Prochlorococcus marinus XMU1419: one gene and its partner. Each later gene encodes a partner of the first gene's protein in a complex. Links are inferred from orthologs where the notes say so. Each region holds a gene or a part of one and is shown in the gene's direction. Other genes may lie near its edges.

Region 1 (17,627 bases):
TTTGGAATTAAACATTTTTTTCTTAACAAGTCACCTTTTGATTCAAAATAAGAATTTATTGCCAATAAACCTGCAAACTCTCCTTGAGAACCTGCATTTGGTTGAAAAGAAACTGATTTTAAACCAACAATCTCACTTATCCATTTTTCTAAGTCAGATATAATTTTTGAATAGCCTTTAGTTTGATCTGGTGGGGAAAAAGGATGAATGGAAGATAAATTAGCCCAAGAGACTGGATTTAACTCTGCTGCAGAATTTAACTTCATGGTGCAGCTTCCCAATGGCATCATCCCATCAACCAAAGAAAAATCTTTTTCTGCAAGTCGGAATATATATCTCATTAATTCAGTTTCACTTTGGTAATTTGTGAATATATCTTGCTGCATCCATGCACTGGATCTCAAAGCTAAACTTTCAAGATGAAATTCTTTATCAAATTTTATATGTTCTAAATATTCTTCTTTTTCTATAAGGTTTGCTATGAAAGTCAAAATATCTTTTATTTCTTTTTCATTACTAAGCTCATCTAAAGAGATCCCAAAACCAGTTGAATTTTCAATAGTTGATCCCAACGGCAAAATTCTTAAGTTATAGCCGTTTTTTAAAGCCTCATTATGGATCCTTTGGGAGTGCTCAGAATAAACATCAATACTATCAAATCTAATCCCATCAGGAATATCAAAACCTAAAGCAACTAAACTTGATTCTAAATTTATTCGCAACTCAACTAATCTCTTAGCAATTTGCGTTAATCCAGAGGGTCCATGATAAATAGCATAAAAAGAAGAAATTATAGCTAACAAAGATTGAGCAGTACAAATATTACTAGTGGCCTTTTCCCTTCTAATATGTTGCTCTCTTGTTTGCAATGCTAGTCTTAGTGACTTTTCTCCATTTTTAGATAGACTTTCCCCAACTATTCTTCCTGGTATCAGCCTTTTATATTTTTCGCTACAAGCAAAATATGCTGCATGAGGGCCACCAAAACCCATTGGAACACCAAATCTTTGCATACTCCCCACTGCTACATCAACACCAAATTCAGAAATTGGTTTAATCAAAACTTGTGCCAGTGGATCAATACATGCCGTAACAATAATTTCTGATCTATGTGCTTGGGATATTAAGAATGTAGGATCATATAATTGTCCGTTTTTACCAGGTAATTGCAACAACATTCCAAAAACATCATCAAGATTAGGAAGGTTGCTTTGAGTAAAGCGTTTTAAAGTTATTCCCAAAGGTTTTGCTCTGGTTTGTAGAACATTAAAAGTATGATCAAAAACATTTGACTCCACTAAGTACACTTTTGAAGATTTATTTTTTCTTGCGGAAAAACTCATGGCCATGGCTTCTGCTGCTGCAGTACCCTCATCCAACAAAGATGCATTGGCGACAGGGAATCCTGTTAGTTCACAAACAATAGTCTGAAAATTAAATAGAGCTTCTAATCTTCCTTGTGCAATTTCTGCTTGATATGGAGTATAGGACGTGTACCACCTTGGATTCTCAAGAACATGTCTTTGGATTACTTTAGGCATATGATTGTCATAATAACCAAGGCCGATAAGTGATCTCATTTTTGTATTTTTATTCGTAATCTCTTCTAATTCGTTTAAAGCCTCAATTTCTGAACAACCTTGGGGCAATATTTCTGAAGATTTATCTTTAAGCTGTATATCTTCAGGGATAACTTGATTTATAAATTGATCAATATTATTAAAACCAAGCTTGTTCAGCATAATTCTTTCATCATTATCTCCTAACCCAAGATGCCTATCTATAAACAAATCAGACCCAAATTTGGATGTCATATTAAAATATTTTTCTTTAAAATAGCTCTTTTTAGAAAGTTTGCCTTATTTTGGTACAACCTTTGATTGATATTCTTCAGAAGTCATCAAATCAGCAATTGATGCTTTTGATTCTGGTTTCAAAATGACTAACCAACCGTCTCCAATCGGATCATTCTGTAAAAGCTCAGGGTTCTCAACAACACTTTCATTTACAGATACTATTTCTCCTGAAAAAGGCAGGTAAACTTCCTCTACGGCCTTAACTGATTCTATTGTTCCAAAAGTCTCGCCTTTCTCTAAAGTCGCCCCTTCATCAGCTAATTCAACAAAAACGATATCTCCTAATTGATCTATAGCGAATTCACTAACTCCAATTTTTAATAATCCATTTTCTTCTAAGACATATTCATGAGTATCAGCATAGTTGAGGTTGTCTGGAAACTTGTAAGACATGATTAAGTAGATAAAGGAAGTAGAGAATCCTTTGAAATTAATTCTTCCTCTAATAGTTCAGATAATAATCGAATTAATGCAATTTTGATGTGAGCTATGTGAGAACCACCTTGAACAAAAATATTGTAAGGATCTCTTAGAGGGGCATCAGCAGAAAATTCACTTGTACTACCTTCAATAAAGGTACCTCCTGCCATTAATAATTTTGAATCATATCCATCCATTGATGATGGAACAACATTCAGAAAAGAATCTACAGGTGAAGAATTTTGAAATGATTGACAAACTTTTTGTACCAAATCAGGATTATTCAATCTTACTGACTGAATAAGATCAGATCTATAAGTTGCTGGCTCTGGTAAAACCTTAAATCCCAAATTTTTAAAGACTGCTGCAACCATATCAGCACCCTTTAGTGATTCGTGAACAATTTGTGGTGCTAAAAACAAACCCTGCAAAATTAATCTTCCTAGTCCAAAATTTATTCCTGCAGAAGAACCAATGCCTGGTGAGGTTAATCTAGAACATGCCATCTCAACCAACTCTGCATCTCCTGCAACGTATCCACCAGTAGGAACGATTGTTCCTCCCAAATTTTTAATCAAAGATCCAGCAATTATATTTGCCCCTTTAGAAATTGGTTCACTATCTTCAACAAGCTCCCCATAACAGTTATCAACAAAACATATACAATTAGGATCAAGAGAATGAATAAGACTACAAATTTTTTCTATCTGATGATTCGTAAGAGACTTTCTCCAACTATATCCACAACTTTTTTGTATGAATACTAATTTGCATGAATTTTCTTTAAAAGAATGAACAATTTTTTCTTCAAAAGAATCAAAATTCTCGCAAATATTTATTTGCTTATATTCAATGTCAAAATCTTTAAGTGAGCCTTTTCCTCCTCCCCTTATTCCTATGACTTCTTCTAACGTGTCATATGGTTGTCCCGTAATAGATAACATTACATCTCCAGGTCGAAGAATTCCAAATAAGACAGAACTTATTGCATGCGTTCCGCTTACAAATTGCATCCTCACAGCAGCCTTTTCAGCAAGAAACAATCTTGCAAAAACTGCATCAATTTTTTCTCTAGATATATCATCATGTCCACTACCAGAAGATTGATTGAAATGACTAGTAGAAACTTTTTCTTCCTTAAAAATTGTCAAAATATTTTCTAATTTCTGGAAAACCTGATTAGACCTTTCTTGGAAAACTTTACTTAAACTTTCTTCGACAGAAAGAATAGAGTTTTCAGCGAGTTTTAAGTTATTGTCAGGAGTCATTAATTAAAAAAATAATCTTATTTTTCAGAAGCTAAATTTCTTAATTCTGCGAGGAAAGCATTAGGTCCCCTGCCATGAAAATAAGAAAGATTTTTTGAAGCCTCATATAAATCAAGAAGTTCTCCATCTAATTCTTCTGCAGTATAATCTCTAATTCCTGCAATTACCTCAGCAAAACGTTCTCTACGGGCAGATTTATTGACAGCATAGGCTTTCATTACTTGCATTTTACATGATCTCCAAGCCTTATTCTGGCAAAAATGTACTGAAAGAGCATCACTCAAAGCAGAAGCTTCTTCATCTTCTATGTACCAGTCAAAAGATGAAGGTAGAGGTTTTAATCCTGAAAATATCTCGAATAATTCCCCCGCCGACAATGGATGACCAGAATCATTTTTAAGGGGTAATGCAGACTCTTCCAAAGATTTCCATAACTCTGGGTAATCACTTTCAAAACGATCCCTGATTTTTTCAATACCTTGATCAAGAATCGTATTAACTTGAGCTAAAGCTAGAAAAACTTCAGGACCTGGCGAAGATAACTTCCCATTCCTAAGATTAGAAATTTGTGAATTATGAACTTTGCCTAAATCAAGAACTTCAGAAAGTAATGGCAAAACTCTGTGTGACCATCCATTTCTTTCATGCCAGAGATGTATCAAATGAGCCATAGCCCTTCGACCTCTAGATAATTTATCGCGATATCCGAGACTCACAGATAATTAAACTTATCAATAGTATAGTATGATAATATTACATATCGGCAATTTTGAAAATAGCATTTCAATATCATGAATTCAGTGATTTTCCAAGAAACAGCAAAATTAAAAAAACCTGTTCCAGCTGAAAAAGTTATAGAACTCTCAGAAAAATTACTTGAACCTTCCAGTCATTCAAAAAGATATCCTCCAAGACTACATAAAACTTGGGGAACGATAATTTTCATGGTTGCAATTCATATTCTTTCTCTTGTAGCTATACAACCAAAATTTTGGAGTCTCCCTGCAGTAGTATCACTATTATTTTTTTATTGGGTAACTGCTTGTTTAGGAGTCACCCTTGGATATCACAGATTGTTATCTCATAGATCATTCATCGTTCCAAGATGGTTAGAAAGATTTTTTGCTACCTGTGGGGCTATAAGTTGCCAGCATGGACCAATAGATTGGGTAGGTTTACACAGGCATCACCACTCCTTTTCAGATACTGAAGTTGATCATCACAATAGTAAAAGGGGGTTTTGGTGGAGTCATATGGGTTGGATGTTTAAAGACGTTGAAGCTCTAAAAGCTGTTCCAAAACTAAGTGCAGATTTAATTAAGGATCCATACTATAGATTTCTAAATAAATATTTTTTATTCTTACAAATTCCTATTGCACTCTCTTTGTACGCAATAGGTCAAAAATTAGGAGTTGGAGGATGGGCTCTAGTCCTTTGGGGAATTCCATTAAGGCTTGTAGTTGTTTATCACATAACTTGGCTAGTAAACTCTGCGACGCATTGTTGGGGTAAAGCACCATTCGAGAGTGGTGATTCATCTAAAAACAATGCGTGGGTTGCAGCATTAACATTTGGAGAAGGTTGGCATAATAATCATCATGCATTTCCCAATTCGGCAAAACAGGGATTATTTAGAGGTCAGATAGATTTAACATGGGAACATATTAAGATTCTTGCGAAATTTGGTCTTGCAAAAAAAGTAAAGTTACCCTCTAGGTCTTATTATTAACTATATTGTTCAATATTTTCATGGCAAAAAGAGTACAAGTCGCATTAACTGAATCAATCGCTTCACTAGGTAAAGAAGGAGATCTAGTTGAAGTAGCACCTGGATACGCAAGAAATTTTTTATTACCTTATGGCAAGGCAATGAATGTAACACCGGCAGTCCTTAAACAAATTGAAAGGAAGAAAGAAAAAGAAAAAATCGCTGCTGATAAGTTAAAGCAAGAAGCATTAGATTTCCAAACTGCATTATCTACCATAGGTAGGTTTACTATCAAAAAACAGGTTGGAGAAGATGGTGTTCTTTTTGGAACTGTTACCAATGGGGATGTTGCCGAAGCAATAGAAGCGGCAACTAAAAAAGAAATTGATAGAAGAAACATCACAGTTCCTGATATTCATAATTTAGGTTCTTTTACTGCAAAAATAAAATTGCATCCAGAAGTAAATGCAGAAGTGAATATTGAAGTAACAAGTTAATCAATTTGTTGCATTATTTTGAAAAGTAGCCAGAGTATATATCTAAGCAATTAAAGATATGGTTTCAGTACCTTTTCCAAATAATGGGCAAAATAAAAATTTTAAAAAGGATTTTAATAGTGAAAATGCTGGACTAGTCCCTCCTCAAAACGTTCAAGCAGAGGAAGCTGTTCTTGGTGGCATACTTCTTGATCCAGACGCGATCGGAAGAATTGCAGACCTAATTAAACCTGAAGCTTTTTATATAAATGCCCATCAAGAGATTTATAGAACGGCATTAATGTTGCATACCCAGGGTAAACCAACTGATTTAACATCAATGAGTGCTTGGTTAGCAGATAATGGATCACTAGAAAAAATTGGAGGGAACAACAAACTAGTAGAATTAGTTGAAAATGTTTCCTCTACAGCATCCATAGAACAAGTTGCTAATTTAATTAACGACAAATTCATGAGAAGGCAACTTATCAGATCTGGAAATGAGGTGGTTCAACTAGGTTTTGATCAAACTCAAGATACCAATGAAGTGCTAGATAAAGCGGAGCAAAAAATTTTTGAAATAAGTCAAGAAAAACCTTCAAAAGGTCTTACTCAAGCAGCTGAAATCCTTACAAGTACTTTCAATGAAATAGAGTCGAGATCATTAGGTACTTCAGTAGCTGGAATTCCAGTAAATTTTTACGACCTTGATGCGATGACTCAAGGATTTCAAAGAAGTGATTTAATAATTGTTGCTGGAAGACCTTCAATGGGAAAAACTTCAATAGTTCTTAATCTGGCTAAAAATGTTGCACAATCTCAAGATTTACCTGTGTGCGTATTTAGCCTTGAAATGAGTAAAGAACAGTTGACATATAGATTACTCTCTATGGAAGTTGGAATTGAGAGTGGCAGATTAAGAACAGGAAGATTACAGCAAGATGAATGGCCTTTGCTTGGAGAAGGTATCAATTCATTAGGTCAATTACCAATATTTATAGATGACAAACCTAACTTAAGTGTTTTAGAGATGAGATCTCTGTGCAGAAGATTAATAGCTGAACAAAAAAAAGAATTAGGATTAATTGTTATTGATTACCTCCAGCTGATGGAAGGATCAACCCCTGATAATAGGGTGCAAGAACTTTCACGAATAACAAGAGGTCTTAAAAGCATGGCTAGAGAATTAAAAGTGCCAGTAGTAGCTTTATCTCAGCTTAGTAGAGGAGTAGAGTCTAGAACAAATAAAAGACCAATGTTAAGCGATCTAAGAGAATCAGGATCTATTGAACAAGACGCAGATTTAGTATTAATGATTTACAGAGATGAATATTATAATCCAGAGACTGAAGATAGAGGAATTACAGAAATCATTGTCACTAAACATAGAAATGGACCCGTAGGAACTGTTAAATTATTATTTGAACCTCAATTTACTAGATTTAGGAATTTAGCTAATTAAATCGATCCTCATAATGCAAGATCATCACTCAACAAATGAATCTTTTGACATTATCGTCATTGGAGGGGGACATGCGGGATGTGAAGCTGCTATAACAACGGCAAAATTAGGATTTTCTACAGCCTTATTCACAATCAATTTAGATAGGATTGCTTGGCAACCTTGTAATCCTGCAGTTGGTGGTCCAGCAAAAAGTCAGTTAGTGCATGAAGTTGATGCATTAGGAGGAATCATTGGAAAATTAGCTGATAAAACAGCAATTCAAAAAAGAATATTAAATGCAAGTAGAGGACCAGCTGTATGGGCATTAAGAGCTCAAACAGATAAAAGAGAATACTCAAAAAAGATGATCGAAATTCTTCAAAATACAGATAATTTATCTTTAAAAGAAGCAATGATTACTGAACTGGATATTGCAAAAACTGAAGAAATTGGATTGAACTCAAAAAAAATCGTAAAAAAAAGAATAAAAGGTGTTAGGACTTTTTTTGGTAGTTATTATTCAGCAAAATCAGTTATCATTACAGCCGGTACATTCTTAGAAGGAAGAATATGGATAGGAAATAAATCAATGTCAGCTGGGAGATCAGGCGAACAAGCAGCAAAAGGTCTTACTCAAAACTTGCACGAAATTGGTATTAAAACAGAACGTTTAAAAACAGGAACTCCAGCAAGAGTTGATAAAAGAAGTATTATTTTTGATGAATTAGATATTCAACCAAGTACTGCAGCAGATAAATATTTTTCGTTTGACCCAGATATAAAAAATAATATGCCCCAAGTTAGTTGTCACATCACAAGAACAACTACCAAAACACATCAACTAATTCGAGACAATTTACATTTAACTCCTATTTACGGGGGTTTTATTGATAGTAAGGGGCCGAGATATTGTCCATCAATTGAAGATAAAATCGTTAAATTTGCTGATAAAGAATCACATCAAATTTTCTTAGAACCAGAAGGAATTAATACCCCTGAAATATATGTTCAAGGATTCTCTACAGGTTTACCCGAAAATATTCAATTAGAACTTTTAAGAACCTTACCTGGATTAAGTGAATGTAAAATGTTGCGACCAGCATATGCTGTCGAGTATGACTATATCCCTGCAACACAACTCCAACCAACACTCGAAACGAAAGAAATTAAATATTTATTTAGCGCTGGACAAATCAATGGAACTACTGGTTATGAAGAGGCAGCAGCACAAGGATTAGTTGCAGGAGTCAATGCAACAAGAAAACTAAACAAAAAAGATCCAATAATCTTCACTAGAGAAAGCAGCTATATAGGGACAATGATCAATGATTTAATTACCAAAGATCTCAAAGAACCATATAGAGTTCTTACTAGTAGAAGTGAATACAGGTTGACCCTGAGAGGAGATAATGCAGATAGGAGATTAACCCCATTAGGTTATGAACTTGGGCTAATTGATGAGAAAAGATGGTCGTTCTATCAAGAAAAAATGAAACTCCTTGAAGAAGAGAAATTAAGATTAAAAAACACTCGTTTAAAAAATACGGATGAAATATCAAAAAAAATTGAATTAGACACGGGATCAAAAATCAAAGGCTCAACAACTTTGAAAGAACTTTTAAAAAGACCAAACTTTCATTATTCAGATCTAATTAAATATAATTTGACTGAAAAAAATATAGCTTCTTCAATACAGGAAGGTGTTGAAATAGATATTAAATACGAGGGTTATCTTAAAAGACAAAAAAACAATATTGAACAAATAAATCGTCAAAGCTGTAAATCTCTGCCTCAAGAAATAAATTATGAAAAGATAGATACATTATCATTAGAAGCTAGAGAAAATTTGAATAAGATAAAGCCAAAGAATTTTGGTGATGCTTCAAAAATTCCGGGAGTAAGCAAAGCAGATTTAACTGCATTACTTGTTTGGCTAAAAATAAGAGAAATAAATAAAGAAAAGGCAAATATTTTTGTCGAAAAAAAGTTATCATCTTAAAAGCAATCGTTCAGAGCACTGAATAATAAACTTTTTAACTCACCAAAAATTTTATGGGAAGAAAAAGCTTCTACTTTTTTAGTGAAAAATTCACTCCCAGAAATATCTGGTTCATGGAAATTAATGTTGCTTGGGGATGGAAGTCCAACTAGACATCTACAGCTTTTAACTAATCAAGAGACGAAAATTAAATTAATTTCAATGCAAGTAGATCCTCTATGCATTCAAGAAGGTCCCAAAGAATTAAATCAGTTAAATGGCCCCTTAATTAGAAGACAAGTATGGATTAAAAACAATAATAAAAACCTAGCATGGGCTGAAAGTTGGTGGAATGCAGAACAAGTGAGTGAAAATTTAAAAGCCAAAGAAGAGCCAATTTGGAAGAATTTGACACAAGACAGATCAGAATTGTTTAGAGAAGTTGACCGAATTTCTCTTGTAAATTCAAATTGGTTAGAAGATCAATTTTGTTTTAAAGGACCATTCTGGTCAAGAAATTATAGATTTTTTCGAGACAAAAAGCCCTTAACGATTATTAGAGAAGTCTTTAATCCTCATTTAGAAAATTTATTAGGTTATTCAGGAATTAAAGAATTTACAAAACTATACTCTTCTTCTTCTTGATCTAGGAAGATTCCTTGATTTTGATTGACCTTGTTGGTTTAATTGATTTCTTGATAAATTATGTTCTTTTTCTGAATCTCTTTGCCATCTTTCAACTTTGAAATCCATTTCATCTGGCCAATCTTCGTTTATACTCTCTTTCCCATAAGGTAATTTTTTTTGCTCAGTTGTTTGTAAATTTTTTGGTTGCCTTAAAGATATTGCTTCTAGAGGTCTTTTTAAATAAGGTTTAGTAAATTCATAAGAATTGGATTCTCTAGTAAATGTCTTAATGTCGCTGTTATCACCGTAAAAATTATCATCATTCCAATCATCGTTATCTTCATCAAAAAATAAATCTACTTTTTCTGATACCCATTTTCCTACTTTTTTAACACTCTTACTTGAGATTCCTTGAAAATCTGAGTTCCTCCTTTTACCTGGCCTAGCCCCAGATACTCCATCGACGAATTGTCTTCCAGTTTCAAAAATTTTATCAACTTGTTTATCAACAATATTTCTATCAAAACTATTTCTAAGATTTCTAATTCTCCTTGAATCCATAAATTATTATGCTTTTTAAAATATAAATTACATTAAAAAATTAAATAATTCCAAATATAGAAACAAAAACACATCTTATATTTTTAATCAAACAAAATTAAACATTTTTTGTTCCATGATCCATTAAAGAAATTTACACAACATTTTTTACATGCAATATTCTTTATTCTTTTCCTATAGAAAAATTTTTCACCACAATTTTGACAAGTTCCTATGTATTTTAATTCTCTCCTCTCAATAGGAAATGAGTGCCTTACAGAAATTTGAAAATTCTTCTCTTTCTCATTAATTTCATTCATTTTTGCTAAGAAATTTGGGCCATGTATCTCATTTTTTTTTAATATCCTATCTACCCATGCATGAATCATCTCATGACATAAAGTACTGTTTATTTCACTAGTAGATAATTTACTCAAAATAGGTTTCGATAAGATAATTTCAGAATCCATAAGGCCATTAATTCGTTTTCTTTTATAAAAACCAGCAGTAGTTTTTAATCTATTGTCACTCCATCTAACTTTTACTAAAGGTTGATTATTAACGGCTAAGGAATTTTCAAAATATTGGCTATTAAATCTATGAAATAAAGGTAGAAGAGGAATTACAGACATTATGGATTAAAATTAGTATTATTTTGACAAAAAAAGCCATCAAAAACGATTTCTTTTCTTAAAGTAATAAAAACTCAAATCAACATGGATGCAACACTAGTAAAAGATATCGGAATTAAAGCCTTATTAGTTGGCGGAGCAGTACTAGTTTCTTTTTGGACTTTTAATGCAGTCAAATTAGTTATAAGCGCCAGAGGAATTAATCCATTAGTAAGAAAGTTTTTTGATCAAATAGCTGCTGGCAGAATTGATGCAGCTTATGGTTTGACTACAAAAACTTATAAAACTCATGTTAAACGCCAAGACTTTCTTAAATTTTTAGCTAGTTTAAACCTCAATAAATACAGAAATTTAAAATCAGGAAGACCTAGAGTCCAAGAAGATCAAATCATAATAACTTTAAATTTAAAGTCAGAAGACAAACAAGATGAGCTTCCATTAGATTTTACTTTCGCAAAAACTGATAATGATTGGAAAATAGACAGAATAGCTAAAGTGAATTAATCATTTCTTGTGAGGCAAAAAGAATTGTTTAAAGAAGAAATAATACATCAATTAGAATTACATCCAAGTAGGTTAGATAAAGAAAAAATCATCTTAAAAGCAATGGAAGAAGGTCTAGATGATTTTTTTGAAGGAATCCGAATGGCACTTAATCCATTGGTGACTTTTGGTGTGAAAATTGTTCCTGAAAAAGAGACTGAAAAAAGTCAAAAATTTTTATGGGAAGATTTTAGAAAATTAGCCAATAAGCTTATTCAAAGAGAACTTACTGGTCACGCTGCTCGCGATGCAATTCTTACCGCTATGGAATCTGCAAAAAAAGAAGAATGGAATGGATTTTATAGACGAGTTTTAATTAAAGATCTTAGATGTGGTGTATCTGAAAAAACAATCAACAAGATAGCAAAGAAATTTCCAAAATATGCTATTCCTATTTTTTCTTGTCCTCTAGCTCATGACAGTGCAAATCATGAAAAAAAAATGATAGGAAAAAAGCAAATTGAAATTAAATTAGATGGTGTACGCGTCTTAACTATTATTAGACAAAATAAAGTAGAAATGTTTTCTCGTAATGGGAAACAGTTCCATAATTTTGGTCATATTATCTCAGAAATAGAAAACGTCTTAAAAGAAGACCCAGCACCTTATGACTTAGTACTCGATGGTGAAGTAATGAGCGCTAACTTTCAAGATTTAATGAAACAGGTACATAGAAAAGATGGCAAACAAACCAAAGACGCAGTGCTCCACCTATTTGACTTGTGTCCCCTTGAAAACTTTCAAAAAGGGAGATGGAACACTAGTCAAACAAAAAGAAGTTTATTAGTAAAAGAATGGGTAGCAAAACATTCTATGCTTCTAAAACATATACAAACACTTGAATGGGAAAATGTTGATCTCGATACTATTGAGGGACAGAAAAGATTTGTTGAGCTTAATAAATCTGCCGTGGAGGGTGGATATGAAGGAGTAATGATTAAAGACCCAGATGCAATTTATGAATGTAAAAGAACACACAGTTGGTTAAAAGCAAAACCTTTCATTGAAGTCACTTTGAAAGTTGTATCGGTTGAAGAAGGTACAGGTCGCAATAAAGGTAGGCTGGGAGCAATCTTTGTAGAGGGAGAAGATGATGGGTATGAATACAGTCTGAGTTGCGGAAGCGGATTTAGTGATATCCAACGTGAAGAATATTGGTCAAAACGTAATCATCTCGTTGGTCAACTTGTAGAAATCAGAGCTGATGCTAAAACTAAATCAAAGGATGCAGTGGCTTTTAGTCTTAGATTTCCTAGATTCAAATGCTTTAGAGGATTTAAATCTGGAGAAAAAATTTAAATTTTAAAAAATACTATTCAAAAAATTAGTCTATATAAATGTAGTTTTTAATTAAAAACTTTGTATTTTAGCTGTAAAATATAAGAAAAATCATCTGAACTTTTTGCGAGACTTATGACAAAGAAAAAAGTTTTCAACTACATAAAAACACCCTGTGGACAAGCAAAATATATCGAATTAGAAGCCACCAAAACTTTACTAGGAAAATTTAGGCTTTTGTGGTTTATCCTAATTGCATCTATAAGAGATTGGAATATTAAAGATTAAATTCTTAGGAGTTTTCAAAATATTCTTTAGAGTATTTAGCTAAAAAATATGCAACTAAAGATGTTGAGACAACTCCAATGATAGTCATATATAAATTATTTGGTGATTGCACATTTTTTAACTCCTGGAGACTTTTTGCCAAACTACCTATTGAGCAATACAGAAAAGTTCCTGGAATTATTCCAATAAGACCAAGAGTGAAATCTCTAAACTTAACATTATTCAAACCATAAAAATAATTAAGAATACTGAAAGGAAATATCGGCGATAATCTCGCTAAAAAAATTAATTTAAGTCCGCCTTTTTCTACTACTTTTTCCATAATACTTAATTTTGGATAACGGCTAAAAAGATTTTTTAATTTTTTTGCAAAAAAACTTTTTGATATAAAAAAAGCAACTGATGCTCCTATGAAAGCGGAAACGAAAACGATAATTGATCCTAAATATGAGCCATATAAAAAACCTGATAATAAAGATAACCAAGAAGCTGGAAGTATTAATAAAACAATTAAAATATAAATACAAACAAAAGAAAAGATACCAATTCCAGTATTAAAAAAAAACGACAAATTATAAATATTTTCAAGGACTATATTCATTCTCAACTCAAAAGTTCGAGTTTTTTAGTAATTCTCTCCATTTGTGCCGAACCTTCGTTTAATTTAAATCTGCATTCCTCAACAATATCTTTTGGAGCCTTATCAACAAAATTTTTATTAGATAATCTCTTATTTAAAGTTTCTAATTCAATAGTCACCTTTTTTAAATCCTTGTTTAACCTTTCCTTTAATGCATCTATATTTACAAAATCCTGAAAAGGTAAGTAAACCTCTAAATCACTTATTATCCCAGAAAAAGATTTAGCAAACTCTTTTTTATCAACAGCATTAGTTTTAAAAATAAATACTTCAGAAGATTTGGTTAAGGTTTGAATATCATCAACTAAATTTTTTAAAAAATTAATCAATTCATCATTATCTGAAATTAAGTAAACAGGAACTTTTTCTGATGGCTTGAGTCCTAATTCAGCTCTCAAATTTCTAATCAATCTAATAATTTCAAAGAGTTGCTGAAAGGAATTATCAAGCTTATTATCAACAAATTTATTTTCTTGGGTTGGCCATTTTTGAAGAGATAATAATTCTTTATCTGGTTTAAGTTGCAGAGCATGCCAAAGTTCTTCAGTAATGTGCGGCATAAAAGGATGAATCATCACCAAAATATCATTGAGCACTTTTATTAAAACCTTCTCGGATATTTGTCTATTTTTAGTCTCTTTATTATTAAACCTTTGTTTAGCAAACTCTACATACCAGTCACAAAAATCATTCCATGCAAATTCATATAGTAATTTCGCAGATTCTCCCAATTTATATTCTTTCAACAAAGCAGAGACCTTTATATTTACCTGATTCAATTTAGATAAAATCCACTTATCACATAATTCTAAAGAAATTTCATCATTCTTATTAAGTAAATTGCTATGAGAAGTCTTATTAATTAAGACAAATTTAGTTGCATTCCATAATTTATTCGCAAAATTTCTTGAAGCTTCAACAGTTGAAGATGTGTCTTTTTTCCTATCAAAATCAAGCCGGATATCTTGTCCAGCGCCTGCAACTTCTCGAATTAAAGCAAATCGCAAGGCATCAGAACCATATTTATCTATTAAAAGTATTGGATCAATACCATTACCTGAACTTTTACTCATTTTTTTATTATTTTCATCTCGAACAAGACCATGAATATACACATCCTTAAAAGGAATATTATTTGTGAAAGTATTTCCCATCATTGTCATTCTCGCCACCCAGAAGAAAATAATATCGAAACCAGTAACAAGAACACTATTTGGATACCATTTTTTAAAATCCGGATTATTTGTATTTGGCCAACCAAGAGTTGAGAAAGGCCATAAACCACTTGAAAACCAAGTATCTAAAACATCTTTATCTCTAACCAATTTAATATTTGCTCCAAATTTTTTATTAGCTTCGCTTAAGGCATCCTTTTCATTTCTTGCAACAATATATGGAGTATTTTGTTCTATTGAATCTTGAGAGTCATCTAAAACGTACCATGCTGGTATTTGGTGGCCCCACCATAATTGCCTGCTTATACACCAATCATTAATATTCTCTAACCAATCCTTATAAACTTTCTCCCAGCGTGGAGGAATAAAAGATGGTTTTTTAGAATCCATTTCATTAAGACATCCTTGGGATATATCATCCATTTTCAAAAACCATTGTGTTGACAATAAAGGTTCAACTGGCACCTTACCTCTATCAGAAAAAGGAACAGTATGTTTATAATCCTCTATCTTTGTCAAAAGGCCTAAGTTATCCAATTCTTTGATAATTTTCTTTCTAGCCTCATATCTATCTAAATTTTGAAATTTGCCTGCATTAATATTTAAAGTTCCATCTTTGTTCATTACATTAATCTGTTTTAAATTATGCCTTTTTCCAATTGCAAAATCATTTGGATCGTGGGCTGGAGTAACCTTGACACATCCAGTACCAAAATCTTTATCAACATGTGAATCAGCGATAATAGGTATTTCTCTATCAACGAAAGGGACTTTTAATTTGACACCAATGAATTCTTTATATCTATCATCATCAGGATTAACTGCAACAGCAGTATCACCCAAAAGAGTTTCTGGTCTTGTTGTCGCAACTTCTAAATACTTATCTAACTGTTCACCACTTTCAGATATTAAAGGGTATTTAAAATGCCATAAATGACCATTTACTTCTTGCATTTCAACTTCCAGATCACTTACGGCAGATTGAGATTCAGGACACCAATTAACTAAATATTCACCTCTATAAATTAAATTCTTTTTATAAAGAATATTAAAAGCCTCAATAACCGCCTCGTTTAATTTTTGATCCAGAGTAAATCTTTCTCTAGTCCAGTCAACTGAATATCCTATCCTCTTTAATTGAGAAACTATTCTGCCACCACTTTGTTCTTTCCAGTTCCATGCTCTTTTCAGAAATTCAACTCTTCCAATATCCTCACTTGTTTTGCCTTCACTTTTTAATTGTTTTTCGAGAATAGTTTGAACAGCTATTGAAGCATGATCTGTTCCTGGTAAACATAAAACATTCTTCCCTAAAAGTCTTTGAAAACGTACTACAACATCAATCAAAGCTGTATTAAATGCATGTCCCATATGCAAAGATCCAGTTACATTTGGTGGCGGAATAACTATACAAAAAGGCTCTCCATCATCCTCAGGGTCAGGACTAAAGGCATTTAAACTTGCCCATTTCTCTTGCCACTTTTTCTCTACTTCAAAAGGTGAATAATTCTCTAAGGATAATTGATCATTCATCTTTGTCATATGCAAATTTTATTTCAAGAAACTTTTTGTTTATTTTATCTTGATAGCAGCCAATTAATGGAAATAATATTAGATTGCAAAAAAAGGCTCATTAATTCTACAAAAGTTTGAAACCAGAACCGCAGGAACAACGTTTTGCATTTTTTGGTGTTGAAATAAGAAATCCACCACCGCTTAAATCACCGTAATAATCTAATTTTAAATCTTTAAGTAAATTAAACTTTTTTACATCCGCATATAAAGTGACACCTTCTGTTCTTGAGATAGGGGATCCATTACATGTTCCTGGCCTTAGTTTAATATGCATCCATCCTTCGGAACAATTTTTATCCTCAACCAAATCAATTGACATTTCTCCAGGAGAACCTCCGAAAGAAGCTTGCCTAGATAGTTCTGAAGCAGCTCTTTGACTGATTGAAAGATTGCCGATCTCAGTCATTTAAAAAAAAATAAATGGGCGATCCAGGGTTCGAACCAGGGACATCCTGCTTGTAAGGCAGGCGCTCTACCGCTGAGCTAATCGCCCTTATAATAAACCATTCTAATAGATGAAGTTGAAATATTTATACTAAGTATTTAAATATTTCATGATTGAGGCAAAATTAAATTAATAAAATATATCCTATGTCCTTAAACGATAGATATAACTTGCAAAAAAATTCCGATTTAGAGATTATTAAAAACTTTCAAATTTTAATATCTTATATCAAATCATTAAAAGATAAAACTTGGGGATGCCCTTGGCAGAAAATACAGTCTCATAAATCGTTGATCCCATTTTTACATGAAGAAAGTAGTGAATTGATAGATGCGATATATGAAAAAAATGCGGATAACATATGTGAAGAGTTAGGAGATCTTTTATTACAAGTAATGCTTCATGCTGAAATCGGTTATGAAAAAAAAGAATTTGAACTAAATGATGTTATAAAAAATCTAAACAAGAAAATTGTTAATAGACATCCATATATTTTCAAAAAAAAAGAAAAAGTATCTCTAGAAAAATCGCAACAGATTTGGGGAAATATTAAAAATTCAGGAAAAGAAGCACCTCATATGAAATCATCAATTAGTAAAAATTTAAATTTGAAAATCAAAAATTTACCGCCAACGGTTGGAACAGAGAAAATCACAAATGTTGTTAAAGAATATGGTTTTAAATGGGAGAGTACCGATCAGATTTTTAAAAAGTTAGAAGAAGAGATTAATGA
Region 2 (2,889 bases), on another replicon or contig:
AGTTATAGTCAACTTCATAAAACTATTGACCAAATTAAATCTATGGCAGACGTCTTAGATATTGCCAGAGTTGGGAAAGGTTAATTTTAAAATTTTATCAATCTATCTATTGTTTTTTGTGTTGTAAATCACAAAAGCAATACTACCTGCAATAAAAGCAAATAACAAACCTACACAAGTTGAACCTAAAAGTAATTTTATTGAAAAAATACTACCTTGTTTCCATAAGTCATGAATAGCCAAATTTTTTTCAATGATTTTATTAGAAGAATTTTTTATAAGAATAGAACCAATTTTATAATTAAAATAATAAAGTGGAACATAAGTAAAAGGGTTGCTAATCCAAGTACCAATTGCAGCTAAAACAATATTTCCCTTAGCCAGTTTTGCAAAAAATACCCCTATTAACGTCTGAAACCCAAAAAATGGAAAGCAGCCACTAAATACACCTATAGCTAAACCTTTAGCATTAAACAAAGGACTTCCATTCTGTTTCCAAAATAATGATAGAATTTTCTTATAGTTAATATCTCTTTTAGATCTCATTCAGAAATAAAAATTCAAAATTAAATTCTTGATAATCTTACTTAATTATCTATAACAAAGCGAGAGATGGATTCTATAGTTACTACAGAAGATACGATAGCCGCAATTGCTTCAGCTATAAGTATAGGGAAAGGAGGAGTTGCGATAATAAGAGTATCAGGGAAAGACTCAATAAATTCTTGCAAAAATATTGTTCAAACTAAATCAAAATATGCATGGGAATCACATAGAGTTTTTCACGGTTTTATTAAGGAAAATAAACAAAATAAATTTATAGATGAAGTTTTAATTTTAGTAATGAAATCACCGAATAGCTTTACAGGAGAGGATGTTGTTGAACTACATTGCCATGGAGGTATTATCTTAGTAAATAAAGTTCTCAAGATATTATTATCAAGTAATTCTAGAATTAGACTTGCAAATCCAGGAGAATTTAGTCAAAGAGCTTTTCTGAATGGGAAAATAGACCTTACTCAAGCCGAGTCAATTAACCAATTAATTAACGCAAGCAATATCAGATCAGCAGAGTTAGCTTTTAGCGGGGTTCAAGGAGAAATAAAGAAAAAAATTGATGATATTAAAAATGACCTTATAAATCAACTTTGTGAGATAGAAGCGAGAGTTGATTTTGAAGAAGACTTTACAGATTTTGATTACGCCAAGTATCTAAAAAACATCAAAAAAGTGAAAGAAAAAATAGAGTTACTCATAGAAAATTCAAAAAGAAATTCATATATTCATAATGGGATTTCTATCGCACTTATAGGTAAAACAAATGTTGGTAAAAGTTCTTTACTAAATTTGCTTGCAAAAAAAGAGAAAGCAATCGTAACTAATATTCCTGGAACGACAAGAGATGTTATTGAAGTGAATTTAAATATTAATGACATCCCAATGAAAATAATTGATACTGCTGGCATAAGAGACACTCATGAACAAATTGAAAGTATTGGAATTAAAAAAAGTTTTGGGAAAATAAAAGAGTCAGATTTCATAATTTATATTTATAGTCTTGAAGAAGGATTTAATGAAGAAGACAAAAAAATATTAAAAGAAATCCCTAAAGAAAAATTAATAACTATTGTGGGTAATAAAAAAGATTTAATTGACTCTAATATTATTAATTCAAATGGGTTAAAAAACATAATTCTTATGAGCATTAAGAATAATGATGGTGAAAGATTATTAATCGACACAATCATAAAAAAATGCGAATTAAAACAATTAGAAAATATCAATATATTTTTAAACGAAAGACATCTAACGAATTTGTCTGCTTGCCTATCAAATTTAAATGATACTGATGCAATAGTTAAAAATAGATTGCCATTTGATTTGTTATCAATAGAACTTAGAGATGGTATTCAAAACTTATCTAAAATAACTGGTCAAGAATTAACAGAGGAGCTTCTAGATAATATTTTTTCTAAGTTTTGTATTGGTAAATAAATTTGAGTTAATTTACATAGTGATTTATAGTTAATTCTCTAACTACAGTTGAATTTTTATTCATTTTGTTTAGTGGATCTGAATACTCCAACAATAAGTAAGATCATTGATAATTGGATCGATGAAGATATAGGTAGGGGAGATTTAACAAGTTCCTCTATTACAGAAGAGAATGGTAACGCATATTGGATTGCAAAAGAGGAGGGTATATTTTGTGGGGTTGAGATTATAAAAGAAATTTTTAAAAAAATTGATTTAAAAATCAGTCCAAAATTTAATATCTCTGATGGAGATAAATTTGTTAAAGATCAAAAACTCTTAGAAATATATGGACCTTCAAAAAGTTTACTCGCTAGTGAAAGGATCAGCTTAAATATAGCAATGCATTTATCTGGAATATCAACATATACAAAGAAACTTGTAGATAAGTTAGAAGGCACAAATATAAAATTAGCAGATACTAGAAAAACGACTCCTGGCTTAAGAATATTTGAAAAATATGCATTCAAATGCGGAGGTGGAGTAAATCATAGAATGGGATTATACGATGCAGCTATGATAAAAGAAAATCATATTGCATGGACAGATAATCTTAAGAACGCAGTACAAAAAATCCGCCTAAATTCGCCTTTTACAACTCATATCATAATTGAAGCTGAGAATATCGAACAGGCAAAAGAAGCAGTATTAGCAGGAGCAGATAGTGTTTTATTAGATGAACTTAGTCCTGAAATAATCACAAAAAACGTTCAAGAATTAAGAGATTTATCAATTAATACATTAAAAAAAGAAGTCAATAAAAATTTGATAATAGAAGTTTCTGGAATAAACCCTGAAGAAATTAGTAAATATCTAATAAAAGGTATTGATTTGATTTCAACAAGTTCTTCAATT

Evidence for each region.
Region 2: the proteins of mnmG (region 1) and mnmE are in contact, whole or in part, in a solved structure (PDB 9HIP), measured with the Escherichia coli proteins. The link is inferred for Prochlorococcus marinus XMU1419 from one-to-one orthologs.

The regions. Positions count from the first base shown.
Region 1 is NZ_JAAORO010000003.1:538,835-556,461, forward strand. Bases 6,730-9,688 are described here. They hold mnmG (tRNA uridine-5-carboxymethylaminomethyl(34) synthesis enzyme MnmG), read left to right. Parts: upstream 6,730-7,204; coding sequence 7,205-9,172; downstream 9,173-9,688. Other genes in these bases: dnaB (replicative DNA helicase), read left to right, coding at 6,730-7,191; HA151_RS09075 (chorismate lyase), read left to right, coding at 9,221-9,688. Also shown: gcvP (aminomethyl-transferring glycine dehydrogenase), read right to left, coding at 1-1,814; glycine cleavage system protein GcvH, read right to left, coding at 1,860-2,249; HA151_RS09045 (aminotransferase class I/II-fold pyridoxal phosphate-dependent enzyme), read right to left, coding at 2,252-3,544; HA151_RS09050 (hypothetical protein), read right to left, coding at 3,562-4,260; HA151_RS09055 (acyl-CoA desaturase), read left to right, coding at 4,336-5,274; rplI (50S ribosomal protein L9), read left to right, coding at 5,295-5,750; more of dnaB, read left to right, coding at 5,809-6,729; more of HA151_RS09075, read left to right, coding at 9,689-9,796; HA151_RS09080 (RNA helicase), read right to left, coding at 9,776-10,339; HA151_RS09085 (SprT family zinc-dependent metalloprotease), read right to left, coding at 10,423-10,950; HA151_RS09090 (hypothetical protein), read left to right, coding at 11,035-11,454; HA151_RS09095 (RNA ligase family protein), read left to right, coding at 11,479-12,792; HA151_RS09100 (hypothetical protein), read left to right, coding at 12,907-13,059; HA151_RS09105 (TVP38/TMEM64 family protein), read right to left, coding at 13,064-13,660; HA151_RS09110 (valine--tRNA ligase), read right to left, coding at 13,663-16,416; HA151_RS09115 (AIR synthase), read right to left, coding at 16,514-16,855; mazG (nucleoside triphosphate pyrophosphohydrolase), read left to right, coding at 17,041-17,627. UniProt on the Escherichia coli protein: NAD-binding protein involved in the addition of a carboxymethylaminomethyl (cmnm) group at the wobble position (U34) of certain tRNAs, forming tRNA-cmnm(5)s(2)U34.
Region 2 is NZ_JAAORO010000001.1:178,586-181,474, reverse strand. What follows is about bases 1-2,803. They hold mnmE (tRNA uridine-5-carboxymethylaminomethyl(34) synthesis GTPase MnmE), read left to right. Parts: upstream 1-612; coding sequence 613-1,995; downstream 1,996-2,803. Other genes in these bases: nadC (carboxylating nicotinate-nucleotide diphosphorylase), read left to right, coding at 2,068-2,803; HA151_RS00980 (DUF2062 domain-containing protein), read right to left, coding at 103-546; HA151_RS00985 (RelA/SpoT family protein), read left to right, coding at 1-84. Also shown: more of nadC, read left to right, coding at 2,804-2,889. UniProt on the Escherichia coli protein: Exhibits a very high intrinsic GTPase hydrolysis rate. Involved in the addition of a carboxymethylaminomethyl (cmnm) group at the wobble position (U34) of certain tRNAs, forming tRNA-cmnm(5)s(2)U34.